3 regions of the Colwellia sp. NW0002-52-1 genome follow, and region 2 is predicted to be linked to each of the others. Evidence: predicted binding sites of a transcription regulator. Region 2 holds the regulator's gene; each other region holds the start of a gene.
The links. The regulator sigma-54, encoded in region 2, starts transcription at its own class of promoters, with help from an activator protein. The targets are predictions, from matches to a motif close to GTTGGCACGNNNNTNGNNT.
Positions count from the first base shown of each region.

Region 1 (8,005 bases), on a different contig from region 2:
GTTTTCTTGGCTTTGAGCTAACTCTAGTGTTTTAGTGACATTATTTTTGTTGGCGCTAATATCATTATCAGAAAGATTTGATGCTACTGACTTTTCGTTTGTAATATCTTTATTATCTACTAATTTGTTTTTATCATTTTTAGTGCTTTCGATAAGGTTGGTCATTTCATCAATTACAGATGGCGTTGTTAGCTTATCTGTTGTGGCGGTTGAATTGGCATTAATCGCTTGCTCATTCAACTTATTACTTGCAGGCATTTTGGTATCGATCGCGCTAGTTCCAGTTTCTATACGCTTATTTTGTAATAACTCAGCAGATATTTTAGTGGTTGTACCGGATACATTTTGTTGTGTATTAGGTTTAATTTCAGTGTTATCTATACTTTTTTCTATACCGCTATTTACACTGTTATTTATACTGCTTTCTACACTGTTGGCTTGTGCTGATTTTGTTAATAATTTCTGTGCACCACTTAACATTTTTAACAGATCGACTGTTTCGTCATTTTCAACATTTTTTTCCGTACCTGCAGCCAAGTTCTGACCTACAACCTGTCCACCATTTAAGCCAGATTTCAGATCTTGTTGGGATGCACTTGCTAATGCTACTTTATCAGAACTCACCGCTGAACTGCCGGCATTTAACCTTGCCTCATTAGCGATAATGCTATTATTTTTATCATGAGTGGGAGCAACGGGCACAGGTAGCGTATGCTCGTTAGCTTTTTTATTGATTGCAGGATCTAAACTTGGTTCTTCTGCAGATATTAATGTTTTTTCTTCTGCTGTTATCGGTGCCGTAATGATGTAAGCGTTTTCAGCTAATGGGTGAGTAACTAAAGATTCATCATCAATCGGCAATGGCACGGGTAAAGTGTGTGCATCATCATTTATGGCCTTTTCAGCTTTTAATTTAGCCGACATAGCTTCGTTATCAATTACAAATGAAACCGGCAAAGTAGCTGATTTAATAACACTCGTTGAGCCCGCTATTGATGATTCATCTTCAACGGGTAAAGGCACAGGTAAAGTATGAGCATCTTTAAGTTCATGACGTATTCGTTTAATCGCAGTACCATTTTTTTCAATAAGTGGTGACTGTTCTGCCGCTTTCGACTCAAAATTGCCACCTGTACTTTTTTTAGCATCCGCTTCTGTGGTGCTTTTATTAGGGTAATGTTGCTCCATGGCATCAGAAAACGCATTGCCATTAGCTTGATTTTTATTGGCGGCATCTCCTTTACCTCCTAATAAATCAGAGGATTTACCAACATCAGAAGACAATAAACTCACTTGGTACATAATCAACCTTTCCTAAATTAAAACATAAGCGCAATTTAAAAAGTAACTTGCTGCTGATAACCAAGCAAAAATCATTCCAAACCAATTTAAATAAGTATGATTTGGCTTAGTACGATGTGAATAGCTTAGTTTTTTGTTCGTCTGTAATATTTTTCTTATCTGCAGAAGTCAGGAGTTAAAATGAATACCAACTAACGGTAAGGGAGTTAGTTTTATCTATTGCGACGAACATATTGTTGAGTAGCAATTTCATCAAACATTTTTTGCTCTTGCTTATTGGCAGCAAGCGCTAAAATGGCGAGTTTTTTATCTCGTAATAACTCAACCGCTTGTATTTTGCGGCGTTGCTCTAACCATTGTTTTTTTCTGGTTTCAACCAACGCTTTAGCTTGATGCACCGCGATTTTAACTTGCTGAGCAGCATTATCTAATTTAGCAATAAAGGCATGAAAGTGACTATAGGTTGCACTGTCTATTCCTTCTAATGAACGCTGATTAAGTCGACGCATGTACTCTAAGCGATAATCACTAACATTTTTTAAACGCTCTTGGTTTTGTTGATAATCAAGCTCAGCCGCTTGTAATGCCTGCGAGGCTTTTTGCTCTTTATCGAGCTCAAATTTATATAAGGTATTTAACTGTTTCATCGTGTTATCACCTTAATGTTATTGTGCTGGTTGATTTTGTTGAGCATGAGCCTGTGCTGCTGCCAATACTTCTTGCAACTGCGTTAAACTTTGAGCATACGGAATAATTTCAAGCATTTTTTGCTGTAAGAAAAATTGAATCACCGGCTGCAAGTCTATTGCTTGATCGATTCTTGGATCAGTACCTCTGCTATAGGCGCCAATAGAAATTAAATCTTTGTTTTCTTGATACAGCGCATACACTTGACGTAATTGTCTCGCAAGTTGTTGATGCTCTGCACTCGTTACCATAGGCATAACACGACTGATTGAACCTTCAATATCAACCGCAGGATAATGTCCTGCATCGGCTAATTTACGTGATAAAACTATATGACCATCTAAAATGGCGCGAGCGGCATCAGCAATGGGATCTTGTAAGTCATCACCTTCGGTTAATACGGTGAAAAAAGCACTAATAGAACCTTGTCCATCACCGCCGTTACCTGCACGCTCAACTAATTGTGGTAGTTTAGAAAACACCGAAGGCGGATAACCTTTAGTCGCTGGCGGCTCACCTACTGCTAAGGCGATTTCACGTTGTGCTTGTGCGTATCGGGTCAGCGAATCAATCAGTAATAAAACATTTAAACCTTGGTCGCGAAAATATTCACTAATTTGCACCGCCGTTTCACAGCCTTTTAAGCGCATTAATGGCGAATTATCGGCAGGGGCAGCAACCACCACAGAGCGTGCTCTCCCTTCTTCACCTAAAATTTCTTCTATAAATTCTTTGACTTCTCGACCACGTTCACCAATAAGTCCAACAACAATAACGTCAGCACTTGTTCCGCGGGTCATCATGCCTAGTAGCACACTTTTACCAACACCTGAGCCAGCAAATAAGCCCATACGTTGTCCTACACCAACGGTAAGAAAGCTATTAATTGAGCGCACGCCAACATCTAGAGGTTCGCTAATGGCTCGTCTTGAAAGTGGATTAATAGGTTTGCTGTCGTATTGGTAATTTTCTGACGCTTTTATTGGCCCTTTACCATCAAGCGGTTTACCGACACCATCTACTACACGGCCAAGTAAATCCATAGAAAGCGGTAAGCGCGCCTTAGTTGATAACGGCACAACACGTGCCCCTGGCAATACGCCTTGTAAACTTTGTTCTGGCATTAAAAAGGTGGTGTCTTGTGAAAAGCCGACAATTTCAGCTATAAGATCACCTTGAGAGGTTTCCACTAAACATTGACTGCCCACAGGTGCTTTAACCCCAACCGCTTCTAACGTTAAACCTACAACACGCACTAAACGCCCAGCAACAGAAACACTTTGCGGGTGTATAAGTTTTTCACAGTTTTTTAAACGTTCAGTTATGCGATTTATGTCAACCATAGGTGTTTACGCTTTTAGGTGATTTAACGATGCGACTTGCAATTTTGTTATGTTTATTATGCTTTGTTGAAGCGAAAAGAATAAGTACTCATTGGGCTTTAGTGAGCGCTACTACGATATTAATGACAAATTAGGCGTTTGTACGCTACTTAAAATGCCTATATCGTTAAAAACTTGACGTTTAAAAGCAAAAATTACTGATGTAGTGCTTCTTGCAAAAAAGATTCCAACACTTCGTTTAAACGTGATTTAACACTCAGATCAATATTCGACGTGCTATTTTCTATTTGGCAGCTACCTGGACTTAACTGCGGAGCAGCAAGTAAGCGCCAGCCTTGCTCTTTAATATGACTTGCGCCGAATTGTTGTTCGACCAATTTAATATCTTGTGGGTTCAATAGAATTTGTGTTTGAGACTCTTGCCCTGGCAAGGCCTTAATGCCTTCTGCAATGGCTGATAAAAGTATATCTGGATTGGTTTTAGCTTCATGCTTAGTGACAGCTTGAGTTAATTGTACAACTAACTGTAATAATTGTGCTTCAACGTTTTTTTCTACGTTAAGTAAAGGCTGGTGTAATTGTTCAATTAGCGCTTGCATGGCTGCAACTTGCTGATCGCTTGTCTCTTTACCTTCAGCAAGACCTTGTGCTACACCTTCTTCGTGACCAGTGCTTAGCCCTTCTTCGTGACCACTAACTTTGCCTTCTTCAAAACCTTTAGCAAAACCATCGGCTTTGCCTTGGGAGAACCCTTCATCAAATGCCGCTTGGCGAATATCTTCAATGTCTTGTGCTGTTAATGGTACCGGCTCGGCAACATTGCTTTCTTCTGGCGGTTCATACCGCCAATTACGTGACTTACCTAAAGCATTGGTTTGCCCTTGAACTTCTTCTATGTCTGATTGCACATTTGGAACAGACCAAGTATCAACTTGTGCTGATTTTTTATTTTCGTGCTGATCAGATTTTGGTGTTGGGTTCGTCGACATTATTTATTTCTCAATGAGACTATATTATAAGAATTCATCGCCGCCACCGCCGCCACCAAGCATAATTTCACCTGAATCAGATAATCGACGAGCAACCGCCAAGATTTCTTTTTGCGCGGCTTCTACTTCACTAATGCGCACTGGCCCCATGGCTTCAAGATCGTCAGCCAACATTTCAGCGGCACGTTTAGACATGTTCGCCATAATTTTTTCTCTTAGCGCTTCGTCTGCACCTTTAATGGCTTTCATTAATGCGTCTTGCTGTACTTCTCTTAATATCGCTTGAATACCTCTGTCGTCTACATCAGCAAGGTTTTCAAAGACAAACATTAAGTCTTGAATTTGTTGGCTCATTTCTTCATCGTGCTCACGAATTGAGTCCATTAACATACCTTCAACATTAGTATCTAGGTAGTTCATAATATCGGCAGCTGCTTTTAAGCCGCCCATTTTCGCTGCTTGTGCGCCCGCTTGACCAGCAAATTGTTTCTCCATGATCTCGTTAAGCTCTTGTAATGCCGCCGGTTGAACTTCTTCTAAATTGGCGATACGCATCATAAGATCTAAACGTACTTTATCTGCAAACTGGGTCATTATTTCTGCAGATTGTTCAGGATCTAAATAAGATAAAACAATGGTTTGTATTTGAGGATGTTCATTGCGAATAATATTGGCAACTTGTTTCGAGTCCATCCATTTTAAAGAGTCTAAGCCTTTAGCACCGCCGCCCATAACGATTTGGTCGATAAGGTTACCAGCTTTATCTTCACCTAATGCGGCAGTTAATGCTTTTCGAACAAACTCTTCACTTTGGAAACCAATAGTAGAGAAGTTTTGAATTTCGTTAATAAATAACTTATGTACCGCGGTGATTTTTTGTTGAGAAAAATCTTCCATGCCGGCCATGATCATACCCACTTTTTGCACTTGCTTAGGCTCTAAGTGTTTTAGTATTTGCGCAGCATCTTCTTCTGACAAGCTTAACAATAAAATTGCGGCTTTTTCGCCACCATCAAGTTTATTGACGTCAAATCCAGACGGCTGCTGTGTTGCTAATTCTTGATTTTCATCACTCATCTTCGTTCAACCAACTTTTAACTACTTGCGATGATAATTCCGGTTCATTTGCCACTAATGCTCTTACGGCTTTTAATACGTCTTCATCGCGATGTAAATCAGGTAATTGTAAACTACCGTCAGGGGCGAAGCCAACTGCGCCAGCATCAAACTCGGCGGTTAGCATATCCATGGTTTCATCACCTAAATCGATATGACTATCAAGTGATTTATCACCATAATCATTCGGGGTTTGTTCTGGGTGAATCAAACGTTTTAACATAGGGCGTACAACGGCAAAAAACAGTATTGAAATTAATATAACCGCGCCAAGTAATTTAGCATATTTATATATCGTTGGATCTTTCCATAACGGTACGGTTTCAGCAACAACAGCGTCAGGGCGAGAAAATGGTAACGTTACCACGTCTAATGTGTCACCACGTTGTAAATTAAAGCCAATACTACCTTGCAATACTCGACGAATATTTGCTATTTCTTGTACAGAGCGTGGTGTTGGCATAGGTTCACCTTCTGCATTAACACCCGGTATATAATCTAAAGCAACAGAAACACTAATACGATGGATAATGCCCGTTTGCTGCTTAGTATAACTTATGGCTTCGTCTAGTTCATAATTGCGAGTTGACTCAGAATGTTTACGTCCTGGCATAGTCGTTTGTTGACCTGTACCTGTAGCATTTTCTGGGATATTACTATCAAGCGGTGGTTGATTAGATAACGCACCAGGAATGCCGCCAAGCATGCCACCTATTGTGCTATCTTCAACTTTCATTTCACTACGAAGTGCTGGTAAGTCTGAATTATAACGACGTTGTGTTTCTTCGGTATTCGTAAAGTCCATCGCAACATCAACTTGTGCGGTGTAATTACCAAGGCCGACAACGGGAATTAAAATTGAATCAATTTTATCCATATATTCTGATTCACGTTTTTGTTCTATTTCAAATTCTTTTCGAGAACGAGATGAAACAGAGTCTTGTGAGCCCGAATTTAATAATCTACCATTTTGATCAGTAACCGTTACGCGATTTGGATCAAGGTTTTGAACGGCTGAAGCGACAATATCAACTACGGCATCTACTTCTTCTTCAGATAACAAGCGACCGCGACGTAAGGTTAGTACAACAGTTGCTGAAGGGTTTTTCTCGCGTTTTGCAAAGACGTTTTCTCGCGGAATAGCTAATAAAACGCGAGCACGTGAAATAGATTTCAATTCTTCAATGGTACGAGCAAGTTGTTGCTCTCTTGAGTGTTTTAAACGCTCACCCTCAAGACGTTGACTCACACCAAAGCCCATATCCTGCATAAGAATTTCACTACCTTGAGTAGGTGCGTCAGTAAGGCCTTCTCGAGCAAGCATAAGTTTAACGTTTTGATATTCATCGCTTTCAACAGATATGGTGTTGTTTTCTTGACGATATTCCACTTTATTACTGTCAAGAAAGTCCATGGTTTTAATTAATTGCTCGGTTGGCAATTTAGTTAAAAAGCGATATTCTGGCTGATTAGCCAACATGATGACAAAAACTGCAATGGCGAAACAAATAGCAAGTGCAATTACTATCGTCATTTGACGAAGAAAATCAACATTCCCCATAGCAGCAGCTAAGCCCGACTTTTGCTCGCCAACAGAGTCATTTCCACTGTCATTAGCTACTAGGTCATTGCTTCCATCGGCTAGCATTAAATTTGTATTATCTGTTGTATCGGCCACTGATTTATCTCCGCTTAAATATCTTTTTATTTTTAGCTATGGGAGCTAAACCGGCATGCTCATAATTTCTTTATAAGCTTCAACAAACTTATTTCTTACTTGAACGGTAGCATCGAAAGCAATACCTGCTTTTGAAGCGGCAATCATAGTGTCGGCTAAGGTAACGCTGCGGTCACCCATTTCAAACGCTGTGCGCTTTGCACCAACATCTTGTTGTAGTTCATTTACATTATTTATTGCGTCTTTTAACAAGCTACCAAAGTCGCCACCCGCTTTACTTACCGGCGGTGTGCCCATACCATTTTCTTCACCAATAGGAAGGCGATTTCCCATTGCTTCCATCGACATACTTTGCATCTGGGCGTATAAAGAATTAGTTTTGATATCCATGGCTATCTCGCTTGCGTCAATTTCTTGTTACTTACTATTACCTAGGATTAAAGCAAGCATAGTGCCAAGCTATATAATTCAATAAAACGAGAGTTAAAATAGGCGTTATAAGTGTCTAAGCATAAAATAAAACACTTAAAAATCAATAAAAAACGTTAAACATCAAAAACAAAAAAAACGACGATGAATTCGTCGTTTTTAAAATTTTAGCTACTAATTTATCAACAAGATGTCGATAATTACACAAATATTAAGCTGGGATCTGAATACCACTATCACGCATACGCGCAATTTTATAACGTAAAGTTCGCGGACTGATCCCCAAGCGTTCAGCAACATCTTTGCGACTGCCTCTGCAAGCATGCAAAGTATCTAAAATTATTTGATGCTCTTGCAGTTTAAGCTCACTGCCCAGTTTGTCGGCTTTATCTACACTAGCTTCTTCGCTTTGTACTTGTGGTGTTTCAAAGTTATCAATCAATAAGTCGTTTGCATCAATA
Region 1 is NZ_BAAJLU010000013.1:54,651-62,655, reverse strand. It holds gene AC27H3_RS13090 (flagellar hook-length control protein FliK) at 1-1,302, opposite strand, end outside; gene fliJ (flagellar export protein FliJ) at 1,515-1,949, opposite strand; gene fliI (flagellar protein export ATPase FliI) at 1,968-3,332, opposite strand; gene fliH (flagellar assembly protein FliH) at 3,527-4,321, opposite strand; gene fliG (flagellar motor switch protein FliG) at 4,346-5,398, opposite strand; gene fliF (flagellar basal-body MS-ring/collar protein FliF) at 5,391-7,115, opposite strand; gene fliE (flagellar hook-basal body complex protein FliE) at 7,161-7,505, opposite strand; gene AC27H3_RS13055 (sigma-54-dependent transcriptional regulator) at 7,756-8,005, opposite strand, start outside.
Region 1: the regulator sigma-54 is predicted to act here: its motif matches at 1,365-1,383, upstream of AC27H3_RS13090 (flagellar hook-length control protein FliK).

Region 2 (8,005 bases):
GTTAAATGGCCTCAATTATAAAAGGCTATTATTAACGTTCTATTAAATGATGCCTATTGGGTAAAAATTCGATTAAATCAAAATGTAAAGTATTTCGATTTTTCAGGCAGCGCCTATTATGAATATGCTTGAGGTAATTCGATTGTGCTAAATTACCAACTTTAACGATAAGTTAGCTAATTCATTATTTTATAGGGTATCGAATGTTAATATTTAACGGGTTGAGTTTACCGTAATTTTTGATATTTCGCAGCTTTTTTATTGACTTAACAAAGTATTGAATTAATCGAAGTACTGTTATTCAGCTTCATCAAATTTATTACTAAACAGTTGGCAAACTTCATCGAGAGCAGATTCTGCATCTTCACCGGTGGCCACTACTTTAACGGTTTTTCCTTGCGCGCCGGCAAGCAACATCAAGCCCATAATACTATTTGCATCTGCATGATTTTCATCTAATTCAATAGTGACTTTAGCGGTGAATTTTTGGCTCAACTGTGCCAGTTTAGTTGCCGCTCGGGCATGTAGCCCAAGCTTGTTAATAATTAATACATTGCGACTGGCTTGTATATTCATCAGCGTTAGCTACTAGCAACAGGTAAGTCACGATGACGAGACTGTACGTCTTTACGTTCTTTACGCAGATTATTTGCAAGCAGTTCAGTAATATATACGGAACGATGCATACCGCCGGTACAACCAATAGCAATGGTAATATAACTACGGTTATTTCTTTCTAAGTGCGGCAACCAAGTCATCATAAAGCTATTAATTTGCCAAATAAATTTAGTGACTATGGGTTGGCTAGCGAGGAAGTCTTGTACTGGTTTGTCTAAGCCGGTGTAGCCTTTAAGTTCTTTATCCCAAAATGGGTTTGGTAAAAACCGTGCATCAAAGACATAATCTGCATCTTGTGGTACACCATGCTTAAAGCCAAAAGATTCGAAAACTACCACCATAGAACCCGATTTTTTACCTAAAACCCGTTCTCTCACTAAGTCAGCTAGCTGGTGTGGAGTTAATTGGCTGGTATTGATATATAAATGTGCACGACTTGCAATAGGTTCAAGCAGCTTTTTCTCTAACGCCATTGCTTGATCTAGGGCTATATTTTGTCTAATAAGTGGATGCAAACGACGAGTTTCACTGAAACGTCGAATAAGGTCGCTATCATCAGCATCGAGATATAGAAGGCTTAATTCAACGGCGTTTGGCAAATACTCAATAATTTCTGGAACATCGTTTGGATCAGCGGGTAGGTTTCGAACATCTAAGCTTACGGCAACAGTTTCATAATCATTAATAACGGTATGAATTAAAGCCGGCAATAAATTGACCGGTATGTTATCAACACAATAGTAGCCTAAATCTTCTAATACACGCAGCGCAACACTTTTACCTGACCCTGAACGGCCACTGACAATAATTAATTTCATTGAGGTTTAACTCGCCTGTTGAATTAACTGAAACAATTCTTGGTTATTTTGACATTTACGCACTTTTTTACAAAATTGCTTTTCACGAAATATTTTAGCAATACTTTGCAGAGTACATAGGTGATTCTGACATTCGTTTTCAGGCACAAATAGCGCGATAAAAATATCTACAGGGCGATTATCTATAGCGTCAAAGTCAATGGGCTCTTCTGTTGTAATAACAACGGCAACCGGTTGACAGGTATTGTCTATGCGTCCATGTGGTATTGCTATGCCATTTCCTATACCTGTTGTACCCATTCTCTCGCGCTTTACAAGGCTCTCTAAAAGCTGAAATGTATCATGTTCAGGCAATTTTTCGGCAGCCAGACTACTTAAGTATTCTAGAATACGTTTTTTACTGGAACCCGGAGCAGCACAAATAGTGCAGTCTAGAGTTAAGATGTCTTGCAACTTCATAAACTTATAAAACCTAAAGCGACATGGCGCTAATGTTTGTTGATTTTGCCTTTGTATTTCAATATTTGGCGATCTAATTTATCAATTAATGCATCAATTGAAACATACATATCATTATGCTCCGCTTTCGCATGTACTTCTGAGCCACTTAAATGCACCGTTGACTCAGCAATTTGATTTAACTTTTCTACGGTTAAAACCACATGAACATTATTTATATGTTCAAAATGGCGCTCCAGTTTCTCGAACTTTTCATTTACATAATCACGTAATGAGTCGGTAACATCGACATGGTGTCCACTAAGATTAATTTGCATATGCTTAATTCCTCTTTTGGGTGAATGCAACCGCCTACAGTAAGCTTTTACGTTGATTTGATGGCGGTATGGAAAGTGACTCTCGATACTTGGCAATGGTACGCCTTGCTACCTTTATACCTTGCTCTGCTAATACATCAGCAATTTTACTATCACTTAATGGTTTTGCAGGTATTTCTGCGGCGACAAGTTTTTTAATCAGTTCACGAATAGCAGTTGATGAACATTCACCACCATTTTCGGTACTTACATGGCTTGAGAAGAAGTATTTTAGCTCGAAAATTCCCCGGGGTGTATGCATATACTTCTGTGTAGTAACACGAGAAATAGTTGATTCATGCATATCTACGGCTTCGGCAATATCATTTAGAACCATAGGGCGCATAGCTTCAGGGCCATGTTCAAAGAAGCCTTGCTGGCGCTGTACAATACAATTAGACACTTTTAATAGGGTGTCGTTTCTGCTCTCTAGGCTTTTGATAAACCATTTAGCTTCTTGTAAATTTGAACGAATAAATTGGCTATCTGCAGATGATTTCATCGTGCGAGACATAGCTGCATATTGCTGGTTTACCGATAACTTTGGCGCGGTATCTGGATTGAGTTCAACGGTCCAGCGGCCATTTTTCTTTTCAACAGATACGTCAGGAATAACATATTGTTCTTCACTTTTGATTACGCTATCACCCGGACGAGGGTCTAAAGATTGGATTAAACGGATAACTTCGCGTAATTGATCTTCCTTTATGCGTAATTTACGCATAAGCTGGCGATAATCACGATTACCAAGTAAGTCGATAAACTCGGTAACGGCTAGTTTGCTTTCAGCGAGCCACGGCGTATCTTTTGAAAACTGGTTAAGTTGAATAAGCAAACATTCAGGAATTGAGCGAGCAGCTACTCCAACCGGGTCAAAAACATTGATTCGTTTCAGTACAGCTTCAATCTCGTCGAGCTCTACATCATCAATGCCAACACTTTCTAGTATTTCTTCTGCGCTAACGGTTAAGTATCCTGCTTCGTCTACGGCCTCAATAATAGCAACAGCAATGGCTCTATCGGTATCGCTAAAAGGAGTGAGCTCCATCTGCCAAATTAGGTGGTCTTGTAAGGAATCTTTAGTTTCACCCTGATAGGTGTAGTCTTCTGAAGCAACGCCCACACCGCCACTACTCGCACTTGCGCTGAAATTGTCATCCCAGGTTGTATCACCGTTTAATTCTTCAGGAATGTCAGTTTTTGCTAAGCCTTCTGAAGAGCTTATCTCATCAATTGTTGGTGCAGAGTCTTCGCTGCCATCTGATGATATTTCAGCACTCTCATTAACACCTGCAGAGTAACCTTCTTCGAGGTGATCAGGAGTACTTTCTGAATTATTATCTGGCGATTCGTCAACTTCAAGGAGTGGATTACTTTCAAGAGCTTCTTGAATTTCTTGTTGTAAATCCAAAGTTGATAATTGCAACAGCTTTATAGCCTGCTGCAATTGCGGGGTCATCGTTAATTGTTGTCCGATACGGAGTTGCAGAGTAGGACGCATTTACGTTTTCATTTCCCTGTTCAAGTACATGATAGTATTACCGCGTGATTATGTTACTCACTATAACGTGAATTGTTCACCTAGGTATACATCTCTTACGTGTTGATTTGCAAGTATTTCATTAGAGTTTCCCTCTGCGATAAGCTCACCATGACTAACAATATAAGCATGCTCACAAACATCAAGAGTTTCTCTAACGTTATGATCGGTAATTAAGATACCGATGCCGCGTTCTTTTAAGTGTAGGATAATTTTTTTTATATCACCTACCGAAATAGGGTCAACACCCGCAAAAGGTTCATCAAGCAGGATAAACTTTGGATCTGCAGCTAATGCTCGTGCTATTTCAACGCGTCTGCGTTCACCGCCAGATAAACTCATACCTAAGTTGTCTTTGATATGACTGATGTTAAATTCTTCGAGTAAATGTTCAAGCTTTTCTTCTCGCTCTACATCATTTAATGCTTTACGCGTTTGTAAAATGGCCATAATGTTGTCATAAACCGTAAGTTTACGAAAAATTGAAGCTTCTTGAGGTAAATAGCCAATACCTTTTCGAGCACGCTCATGCATTGGCAACAAAGTCAGATCTTCATCATTTAATACTATGGAACCACTGTCGTTATTGACTAATCCAACAATCATATAAAATGAAGTAGTTTTACCTGCGCCATTAGGTCCTAATAAACCAACAATTTGCCCAGCAGAAACTTTCATACTGACATTTTTAACGACTTTTCTGCCTTTATAAGCTTTAGCAAGTCCGGTGGCTGATAAGGTTGAAATAGACATTTACTCTTGCTTTTCCTTAGATTTTTTTGGCAATTCAGTTTTATTTTTAGGTTGTAGCACAGTTTCAACTTTGGCATTTTCTAAACTTTCGGCATTCACATACTCAGTTTCAAAGTTATAAGTAATTTTACTGCCGCTAACTTCACTGCCTTCTTGACGCAGCAAAGCATTACCAGAAATTACAACGGTATTTTTGTGTGGCTCATATCTAATTTCATTTGCTTGTAAGTTGATTGGGCTACCGTCTTGCAATGTCTGTTCAAAAGTTGCTGGAGAGCCTTTAGCAATATAAATTTTATTATCGCTTTCGTTTTGAGTGATTACCTGAACGAGCTCGGCATTAATGGTAAGCGAACCCTGGGAAATAATAACGTTATCAATATAACTGAATATTTTATTTTTTAGATCCGCAGCTTGTCGCGACGAAGAAATTTTAATTTCTTGGTCTACGTTGAATTTTTCTGCACTTACTAGCGGCATTAATATTACGCATGCAGTTATGCCAATAAGGCTATTTTTTAATTTTTTTATAAATGGTTTGTACATGTTCGGTCAATGTCATCTGTGTTGTGTTTAAGTCTACAATTAATCCTGAGCCATACATAGTAAATCCTTTACCTAATATTAAGATAGTCTGCTCTGAGCTGATAATATTCGTTTTAAGATCCATTTCTAAATTTTTTCCGTGTACTTCCTGTATTAAACTTTCTTCATCAGTCGCGATTAAACGTACGCGATTTTTTAATTTTACACGATTGTTGTTATACAGTGTGCCTTCATTAGCGCTTATCTGCCATGTTGGTTTGTTATTTTTTGGGTATAAGGTATAACGAGGGTATTCAAAATGGGTTACTTCTAGCTGCGCATAGTGCTCCATGCGTTGGGCTTCAACATTATAAGATAATGCGCCAGTCGACTTGTAAACGTCGCTGTTGAGGTTTTCAGCAATAAATTCTGGGTTATTAGCAACTTCTAGAGTGCTACTGGTTTCTTTCTTAGCTCCGAACCATTCAAGTAGGGCGTAGGTTGTTAACGCTAGGAGAAAAAGTGAAATTGTCGCAATGGTTATGCGATTCATATACTTGCACCTGTTGCATTGGCTAATGTACCTTGACTTTGCATGATAAGATCACAAGTTTCACGCACTGCACCAAAACCACCTCGGGTATAAGTGATGTAATCACACAGGTTTACTATAGCTGGGTGGGCATCATTAACCGCTATGCTAAAGCCAACATAATTAAGGCAGTCAAAATCAGGCATGTCGTCGCCAATGTAAGCCACTTGTTCGGGCATTAACTTTAATGAGGCGATCATTTTTTTCAATGCTGGTAGTTTGTTTTCTTCACCTTGCACTATGTGTTTAACGTTTAAGGCGCTCATACGAGTTTGTACAATGTTGGATTGTCTGCCTGTGATCACTGCAACATCAACACCACTGGCTCCTAGGGCTTTTATGCCGTAACCATCTTTGGTATGAAAAGCTTTTAGCTCTTCGCCATTGTTACCTAAATAAATGCGGCCATCAGAAAAAACACCGTCAATATCACAAACAAAGAGTTTTATTTTTTCTGCTTTTTGCCACGTACTTGATGCAACTTTACCGTATAAGCTATTCAAAATTACAACACTCCAGATTTTAATAAGTCATGCATATTCATTGCGCCAATAGGGTGATTATTTTCATCGACGATAATTAAACCATTGATTTTTTTATCTTCCATTATTTTTAATGCTTCAGCAGCAAGCATATCTTGTTTGGCAACCAATGGCTGCTTAGTCATTACACTGGTAATACTATCTTGATGAATGTTAATTTCAGCGTCTAGAATACGGCGCAAGTCGCCATCAGTAAATAAACCCACTAACTTATTCTGAGCATTAACCACTGCTGTCATTCCTAAACCCTTCAATGACATTTCAACTAAAGCATCTTTTATTTTAGCACTTTCTACTACTGTTGGCAGACGTTCATCTTTGTGCATTATGTCAGCTAAGCGTAATAATAACCTTTTACCCAGACTACCACCGGGATGGGATAAGGCAAAATCGTCAGCGGTAAAGCCGCGTGCATTAAGTAAGGCCACTGCTAAAGCATCGCCCATTACTAGGGTAGCAGTAGTACTTGATGTTGGTGCTAATCCCAACGGGCAAGCTTCTTGAGATACTTTTACGCAAACATGTGTATCGGCGAGTTTAGCCAGCGTAGAGTCAGGTTTACCTGTCATGGCAATTATTTTCGCACCTATACGTTTAAGCACAGGAATAATTGCTAAAACTTCACCTGTTTCACCAGAGTTAGAAATGGTTAATACAACATCGTCTATGGTTACCATGCCAAGGTCGCCATGGCTTGCTTCTCCTGGGTGAACAAAAAATGACGGTGTACCTGTACTCGCTAAAGTAGCCGCAATTTTACCGCCAATATGCCCAGATTTTCCCATGCCAATAACGATTACTCGACCTCGACAGCTAAACATTAGTTCACAAGCTTTTGCAAAATCGTCGTCGATATACTGTGTAAGCTCAGCAATAGCTTGTTGCTCAATGTTAATTACATTGAGTGCTAATTGTTTAAAGTTTTTCATTACATAAAACCAATTTCTTAGGCGTTAATTTGGCTAAAAAGAAGCACTTGATAACCAATGAATACAGCTAATAATAATAACCCTTTCGCGCGCGTGATGCGAAACTTTCCGCCACGGCTAAAACAAAGAATAAACAATAAGAATGTTGTTGCTAGCATAAATGGGGCGTCGCGACTTGCTGCCGCGTTATCAATATCACCCGGAGCAATTAAACCAGCCAGCGATAATACCGCTAATATATTAAATATATTTGAACCAATAATATTACCCAGTGCTAAGTCGTCTTCTTTTTTGATGATACTCATAATACTGGCAGCTAACTCAGGCAAACTTGTACCAATAGCAATTACGGTTAAGCCAATAACCAAATCACTAATACCAAATGCTTTAGCAATAAAAATAGAAGAATCTACAAGAAAGCTTGCACTTAAAGGCAGTAAAATCATACCAACAATAAGCCATATCACTGAGTGTTTAGTGCTCACACCATCAGGAACTTCTTGCTCGGCTTCGAGCACCATTTTATCGTCAATTGGATTTTCTTTTGCACGTTTTAACGTCACAAATAGCAAGGTTGCAATATAAACAACAAAACCAACGATCAAAATAAGACCTTCATTAAAGCTAAAATTACTATTAGCTAACATGTAGGTTGCGATGGCTGTAATAACAAGGATTAGTGGAATTTCGCGTTTAATTGTAGATGAAGACACTGTTAAAGGATTAAATAGTGCGGTTAAACCTAAGACTAAGGCAATATTGGTAATATTAGAGCCAATTGCGTTACCAATAGCGGTATCAGGGTTTCCTTGCAATGAAGCGGTAGCTGCAATCATCATTTCAGGCGCAGAAGAGCCCATAGCAACGATGGTT
Region 2 is NZ_BAAJLU010000002.1:238,419-246,423, reverse strand. It holds gene AC27H3_RS03825 (HPr family phosphocarrier protein) at 298-576, opposite strand; gene rapZ (RNase adapter RapZ) at 582-1,436, opposite strand; gene ptsN (PTS IIA-like nitrogen regulatory protein PtsN) at 1,443-1,895, opposite strand; gene hpf (ribosome hibernation-promoting factor, HPF/YfiA family) at 1,925-2,212, opposite strand; gene AC27H3_RS03805 (RNA polymerase factor sigma-54) at 2,247-3,752, opposite strand; gene lptB (LPS export ABC transporter ATP-binding protein) at 3,813-4,544, opposite strand; gene lptA (lipopolysaccharide transport periplasmic protein LptA) at 4,545-5,024, opposite strand; gene lptC (LPS export ABC transporter periplasmic protein LptC) at 5,056-5,622, opposite strand; gene kdsC (3-deoxy-manno-octulosonate-8-phosphatase KdsC) at 5,619-6,167, opposite strand; gene AC27H3_RS03780 (KpsF/GutQ family sugar-phosphate isomerase) at 6,167-7,132, opposite strand; gene AC27H3_RS03775 (calcium/sodium antiporter) at 7,150-8,005, opposite strand, start outside.

Region 3 (8,005 bases), on a different contig from region 2:
GGCGCATTGAAGCTGAAAGAAATTTCATATATTCATGCTGAAGCCTATGCCGCAGGTGAACTTAAACATGGACCATTAGCGTTAATTGACGCCGAAATGCCTGTTATTGTTGTTGCCCCTAAAAACGACTTAATTGAAAAATTAAAATCTAATGTTGAAGAAGTACGTGCTCGTGGTGGCTTAATGTACGTATTTGCTGATGCAAGTGCTAACTTTAGCAGCGATGATACAATGAAGGTTATTAATGTGCCGCATTGCGATGACATTATTGCTCCTATTGTTTACACCTTACCATTACAGTTATTGTCTTACTATGTGGCGATAATTAAAGGTACAGATGTTGACCAACCACGTAACTTAGCGAAATCAGTTACAGTTGAATAGCATTTGATTGTTATTTAATGCGGCTTTAATAGTTAATTAATTTGGTACCAAATACCTAATTTTGGTACCAAATTAAAACGATAAACCCAAAGTTTATAAAGCTAAAATTCATGACAAGCTATGGCTTTATCAACAGCTTAAAATAGTTTAAACCCTTCTTACATTTTAAAAATTTTATTTAACATTCCCGCAAGACGTACACCTGCTTTAGACATTTGTTCATTTAACAATGGTGTATTTTTAAATACGTATTGATAGCTTAATTCTTTATCTTCAGAAAAGTTATATACGTTGGCTCTTATAGCTTTGGAGTCTTTTGCCCAATCAAGATATTTAGCGCTTTGCCATAATTTAATGGTATCTGCAGAGTAATTATTTAAAAAATGAGCATACTCGGTGTAAGACAGCTTTTGATTTTCGATAATGGCAGAATCCCATACTGCATGAAGATTTTTGGACTTTCCAAACCATGTTACTTTTATATCATTGCCGCCACGATCATCTCTGCGGCCAACATGTAATGGTTGGTGTATATCTCCAACAAAATGTATGTAAAAGGCTAATGCTTGCCACTTCTCTTCCTTACTTATGGTGTTATTGCGAAGCTGTTTTTCAAAATCAGACAAGGCTTTTAGTACATCACCTGATTTACTTCTGCTTAGTCCGGTAAATGACTCATCATCATCTACTGAGATATAGTGCCAAGGCTTGGCATGGTCCCAATGTTTATCTGAACGAATAGTGTCAGGCCAGTTTGCTAATTTTGCTAATGGATCACCATTAGTTATTTCCATCAGTACCTTTTTAACGTCAGGGTCTAAGTTATCTTCAGCGATTTTTGCCACTATACGATGCCCATTAGGCCCTAATGCTGAAGCTGATTTCATCGGTAAGTTAGCTAATATGGTTATCATGACAACCATAAACATTTTGTTAATCATTTATCGTCCTTTTCCTTTAGTTTGCTAAATTTTATAGATTGATACAATTTTATCGCTATATTGCTTATCTAGGGAGAAATATACAACTAGTTGTTGTTTATTGCATAACACCACTGTTTTATAAATTTACTTAATTCTCTTCATTGCTCTGCAACTTATACAAACCTGTCTGTAAAAATTTCAATTAATTAATATGAAATCTGTAAAGTAATTTAGATGTGATTAATTTAAATCTTTATATAACATTAGCTTATGTTTTATTTTCTATCTGGCACGATTAAAGCATTAAGTTACTCGTAGTTCGAAACTAAATTAATTAAAGGGGAATACTATGTTGAACTGGGCACTTACATTTTTAGTTGTTGCTATCGTTGCGGCAATATTTGGCTTTGGTGGTATTGCAGGCGCAGCAGCTGGTATTGCTAAAATTATATTTTTCATCTTCGTTGTATTATTGGTTATTTCATTAATCGCTAATGCCATTCGTGGTAAATCACCAAAACTTTAAGGAAAAAATTATGACTTTTATTAAAAAATTATCAACAACAATGATCACACTTGTAGCAGTATTAGGTTTAGCGGCATGTAGTGGCGATAAAGCAGAAACCGCTGGTGAGAAAGTCGATGACATGGTACATGATGCCGGAAATGCTATGGAAGATGCCGGTGATAAAGTAAGTGACATGGCAACTGATGCTGGTAATGCTGTTGAAGACGCTTGTGAAAATGTAAAAGAAGGCGTAAAAGCTGACGATACAGACTGTTAATCTACAGTTAAGAAATAAAAAGGCCTTTCTAGGCCTTTTTTGGTGACTGTTTTTCATCGAATTTATAAGGTTAGCGATAAAAATATTGGCAATATATTTCAACTTTTACTACCGGCTAACATTCAGGTAATAAGCATCAATTACAGATCCGCACTTAACTTGAAGCGTTATCTTCATTGAATGAAAATTCAACCTTGGCATAAGTAATCTTTACAATAGCCTTTGTACTTTCTATACACCATTGATATTTTCTAAAGTTAAATAACTAAATATCAATGGCTTAAATTAGGCTCGATACTTGCTACTTAATGCTCACAATAGATAAAAAGGAAGTAATAATGATTACAGTAAGCAACTCAGCCTATTTGGGGTTTTACTTATACTTATTGATGGTACTTGTTCAGTGGGCAGTAGCAACTTTTAGTAAAGCTAAGCAACCCAATGCTATTCCAGGCAAAATTGACGAAAATTTATCCCACGATAGTTTTGTATTTAGATCACACCGCACTTTTGAAAACACGCTAGAAAACAGTACGCTATTTGTAGGCACGGTTCTTTTTGCTTTTGCTCTTAACCTTCAAAGCCCTATTTTTGCTGTTTGCGTATGGGTTTATCTTGCCGCGAGAATTATCCATATGGCGTTGTACTATGCTATTGCAACCGAGAAAAACCCAAGCCCACGTACTTATTTCTTTTTAATTGGTGTAGTTGCCAATATCACCATGTTGGTAATGATTGGACTAAGGTTAATTGCATTTTAAATTTTTTATTCATTTACATAATCGAATAGAAATCTTAAATACTATAAGGAAACAGATAATATGAAAAAAACATTAATTATTGGTGCCAGTGGCCAAATTGGTAAAAAATTTACCCAACTTATGCTTGATGATGGTAATCATGTTGTTGCGCTTGTTCGTGATAAAAGTAAATTATCAGCTATTAATAATGAAAATTTAACGATTGTTGAAGCCGATCTCACTAAAGATTTTGGTAAGGCATTTAAGCAATGTACCAATGTGGTTTTTGTCGCTGGATCTGGTGGTAATACAGGAGCAGATAAAACCATGTTAATTGATTTATGGGCCGCATGCCGAGCGGCTGATTATGCAAAAGCTAATGCGATTGAGCACTTTATATTAGTCAGTTCAATCGGTGCTGATGCACCGTCAGAAGGCTCAGAAAGTATGCAACCTTACTTAATTGCCAAACACATGGCTGACGAACATTTAATGCGTAGCGGGTTGCACTACTCTATTGTTCGTCCTGGCACATTAACCAATGATGCAGGTAAAGGAAAATTTACAATAACAAGGCCCGAGCAAAAAGAATATGCAATTATTACACGAGATGACGTTGCTAAGGCACTGTTATTTATTGTTAATAATTCACCTAAAGTAAACAAAATAACAGAGCTATTTAATGGCAGTAAAAGTATTGATGAAGTAATGAAATAGACATTTAATATTTGTGAGCCCTGCTCAATTTATTTAAATGACTATGATGCTATATTGATTAAGATCAGCATTAAGCAATAACGCGACTTTTTAGTCGCGTTATTGCTATTTAGGGCTTAGGTTAATGGGGACTCATTAGCCCTATTGGCAATTTTAGTGCACCCCCAATCTGTAAATCTCACACTTCATAATGAATATTTTTCATGCCCATTGGTTTACTTATTAACAAGCTAAAATAAACCATATTTATTTATCATTAAATCAAGGGGTTATAGGGCTTGTTTTAATGTGAAATGTGGCTTTAGCCTTGCAATGCTCTGTATATCTAACGCGACAAGAGGTCAAAAAACTAATGAGTAATTCAATAGAGACGATCAACCCCTTTACCGAGGAAAAGATTAAAAAGTATAACTTGCTGACACATGGCGAAGCTAAGCTTGCCTTAGAAAATGCCGAACAGAGTTTCAATAAATGGAAGCTTGTTGACGTTGCAGAGCGAGCAAAGTTAGCGCTATCGCTAGCGCGAGTGATAGAAGACAATCAGCACGAGTTAGTGCAACTCATGGTTGACGAAATGGGTAAAGTTAAATCCCAAGGTGAGCAAGAGGTAGCGCTGTGCGTTGAAATCTGTAAATACACGGCTAGCATTGCTGAACAGGCACTGGCTAATGAAGAACGCGATTATGAACAAGGTAAAGCACTGATCACTTATCAACCTATTGGTGTTATTTTAGGAATTCAGCCATGGAACTTCCCTTTATATCAGGTGATGAGATATAGCATTACTAATGTAGTTGCCGGTAACACTACCGTGATGAAACATGCCTCTAATGTGTTTGGTATGGCAGAAAAAATTCAATCTCTCTATGAGCAAGCTGGATTTCCCAAGTATGTTTACCAGTCGTTACTTATTGATGGTGAAACTGCCAGTAAGTTAATTAGTCATGATGCTATTCAAGGGGTTACTTTCACCGGTAGCGATGAAGTTGGAAAGTTGGTAGCAGAAGAAGCGGCTAAACATAGCAAAAAGACAGTATTAGAACTAGGTAGTAATGATGCATACATGGTTTTAGATGATGCAGATATTGCGCTAGCGATAGCAACCTGTGTTAAAGGACGAGTTATTAATAATGGTGAAACCTGTGTTTCTGCAAAACGCTTTATCGTCACCGAAAAAAATTATGATGAGTTTAAACAAGGCTTTAAAAAGGGGATGATGCAACTAACATTAGGAGACCCTTGGGCAGATGATACTGATTTAGGCCCAATGGCGAGAAAAGACTTACGTGATAAATTACACCAACAAGTTACTGAATCTATTAAGCGTGGTGCAACGGTAGTTTGTGGTTGTGATATTCCAGAGGGAGAAGGTTTCTTTTACCCAGCATCTATTCTAGAAAACGTAAGACCTAATATGCCGGCATATGATGATGAGCTATTTGGTCCTGTTGCTGCGCTTATAAAGGCGAGTGATGATGAGGAGGCAATGCGAATTGCTAATGACTCTCGCTATGGTTTAGGTGGTGGTATTTTCTCTATAAACGAAGAACGAGCGGTTGAGCTTGCTCAGAAACACTTTAACACGGGTATGGTTAACATAAATGGCTATGGTTTATCGCAACCAAACCTACCTTTTGGAGGAGTGAAAAACAGTGGTTATGGTCGAGAGCATGGTGGTTTTGGTTTAAAAGAATTCGTTAATATTAAATCAATAATGATTAATAGACCAACATCATAACGAAGCACGAGATTGTTTTATTTATAATCAAGACGCTCAATGTAAGTTGGGCGTTTTTAAAGTCAAATTATAGTAGGTTTTCTTAAAATTTAAGCCGTATTAACGGTTAAATCATTCACTTAAAAACTACGTGTTAAAATCAGCAGATAACAAGCTGCGTATAGACACCCTGATTAGGTTTATCGGCATTAAATGGTGATAAAGCGAAAGATACAGACTTTTAAGTGCTCACTTGGTAGTTACACAAAAAGGCCTTTCTAGGCCTTTTTTATTGCCTGAAAAGCAAGCGTATTGATATTAGTGAACCTTTAGTTTATTTAAATGAATGCTATTCTTGTATAGTCGGTAAATATTTTACTTGCTTTGGCTGTTATTGATATATAATAAAACTTATAAACGCTCGTTAATTAATAATTTTCAGTGGGTTATGAGTGATTTTTAGATGAAATAAGTAATAAGCTATGTTTATGGATATCTAAAAAATTAACCTGAGAAAATCATTCATTAAATGAAGGGGGTTTATTTTTAAGTTATTGCAGCAATATTTAGTTTTAGTGATATAGCTGATTCAGTTATTGGTATTATAAAAATATAATTTATTTTCTTAGGGTTGCCGATTATGTCTTTAATCGGGCATGCAATTCGTGGAAAATAACTAAAAATCTAGGGAATAAAAATGACATTTATTAAAAAATTATCAACCACACTTATTTTATCTGTTGCTATGTTTGGTTTAACAGCATGTAGTGAAAAAGAAGCAGAAAAAGCGGGTGACAAAGTTGAGTCTGTTGCACAAGATGCCAGCAGCACTATGGATAAAATGAAAGACAGTGCCGGTAATGCACTTGAAGCCGCTGGCGAAAAAGTTAACGAAATGAAAGACAGTGCTGGCGATGCCCTTGAAAGTGCTGGCGAAAAAGTTAGTGACATGAAAGACAGCGCAGGCGAAAAAGTATCGGCATTAAAAGATGATGCAGGCGAAGCAATGGAAAAAGCCGGCGATAAAATTGGCGATATGAAAGATAGTATCAGCAACAAATTTGGTGATATGAAAACTGATGCAGGTAATGCTATTGAAGATGCTTGTGAAAAAGCAAAAGAAAGTGCAGATGCTGAAGACGAAGATTGTTAATTCTTTAACAATGTTATAAAAAAGGCCTTTAAGGCCTTTTTTTATAAGCAATTTATGACGATTATACTAACTGCGCTCCCCCACACTTCGCTAATTTAATGTGGGGAAATGCAGGCGTTAATTAGGCTAAGTCAAAGCGATCAGCGTTCATAACTTTTACCCAAGCGGCAACAAAATCGTGTACAAACTTTTCTTTATTATCATCCTGCGCATACACTTCGCTGTAGGCACGCAGTATTGAGTTAGAACCAAAGATTAAATCAACACGAGTTGCTGTCCACTTAACTTTATCTGTTTTTCGCTCACGAATTTCATACAAGTTATCATCTACAGGTTGCCACTTATAGTTCATATCCGTTAAGTTGACAAAATAGTCGTTTGTTAAAGCACCTTCATTTTCTGTGAATACCCCATGTTTGGTACCCCCGAAGTTAGTACCTAACATACGCATACCACCGATTAAAACGGTCATTTCATGAGCGGTTAATCCCATTAATTGAGTTCGGTCAAGCATGAGCTCTTCAGCGCTAACTTTATAATCGCCTTTGAGCCAATTTCGATAGGCATCATGTAAAGGTTCTAGCACTTCGAATGATTCAACATCAGTGAGCTCATCCGTGGTATCACCACGACCAGGCGCGAACGGCACGTTTACTTCAACACCCGCAGCTTTTGCTGCTTGTTCAATACCGACATTCCCCGCTAATACAATAACGTCAGCAATACTGACACCACTGCTGCTTGCAATGTCTTCAAGGGTTTTTAATACCTTGTTCAAACGCGATGGCTCATTACCTTGCCAATCTTTTTGCGGTGCAAGACGAATGCGTGCTCCGTTAGCACCACCACGTTTGTCAGAGTCGCGATAAGTTCTAGCGCTATCCCAAGCAGTGGCAACCATGTCACTAACACTTAAGTCACTGGCAGAGATTTTTTCTTTTACAGATTCAATATCATAATCTGTCATACCTGCAGGTACAGGGTCTTGCCAAATAAGATCTTCTTGTGGTGCTTCTGAGCCGATATAGCGTACTTTTGGTCCTAAATCTCGATGAGTTAATTTGAACCATGCACGTGCGAAAACATCTGAAAAATACTCAGGATCTTTCGCAAAGCGCTCTGATATTTCACGATAGGCTGGGTCCATTTTCATGGCCATATCGGCATCAGTCATTATTGGCATAGTGCGAATGGATGAGTCTTCAACATCAACAGGTTTATCTTCTTCTTTAATGTCGACTGGTTGCCATTGCCATGCGCCGGCAGGACTTTTTTCAAGCGCCCACTCGTGCTCTAGTAACATAGAGAAATAGCCGTTATCCCATTGCGTAGGGTTTGTGGTCCATGCACCTTCAATACCACTGGTAACAGTATCACGACCGATACCACGCTTAGTTTTATTGTTCCAACCAGTGCCTTGTTCTGAAATGTCGGCAGCCTCTGGCTCTCTCCCAAGCTTTGATGCATCGCCATTACCATGACATTTACCTACGGTGTGGCCACCAGCAGTTAGCGCTACGGTTTCTTCATCGTTCATGGCCATACGTTCAAAAGTAACTCGAATATCATGAGCTGTTTTTAAAGGA
Region 3 is NZ_BAAJLU010000019.1:23,391-31,395, reverse strand. It holds gene glmS (glutamine--fructose-6-phosphate transaminase (isomerizing)) at 1-384, shown strand, start outside; gene AC27H3_RS15610 (S1/P1 nuclease) at 543-1,325, opposite strand; gene AC27H3_RS15605 (DUF1328 family protein) at 1,657-1,833, shown strand; gene AC27H3_RS15600 (hypothetical protein) at 1,844-2,092, shown strand; gene AC27H3_RS15595 (MAPEG family protein) at 2,431-2,853, shown strand; gene AC27H3_RS15590 (SDR family oxidoreductase) at 2,914-3,549, shown strand; gene AC27H3_RS15585 (NAD-dependent succinate-semialdehyde dehydrogenase) at 3,902-5,287, shown strand; gene AC27H3_RS15580 (hypothetical protein) at 5,964-6,419, shown strand; gene katG (catalase/peroxidase HPI) at 6,541-8,005, opposite strand, start outside.
Region 3: the regulator sigma-54 is predicted to act here: its motif matches at 1,593-1,611, upstream of AC27H3_RS15605 (DUF1328 family protein).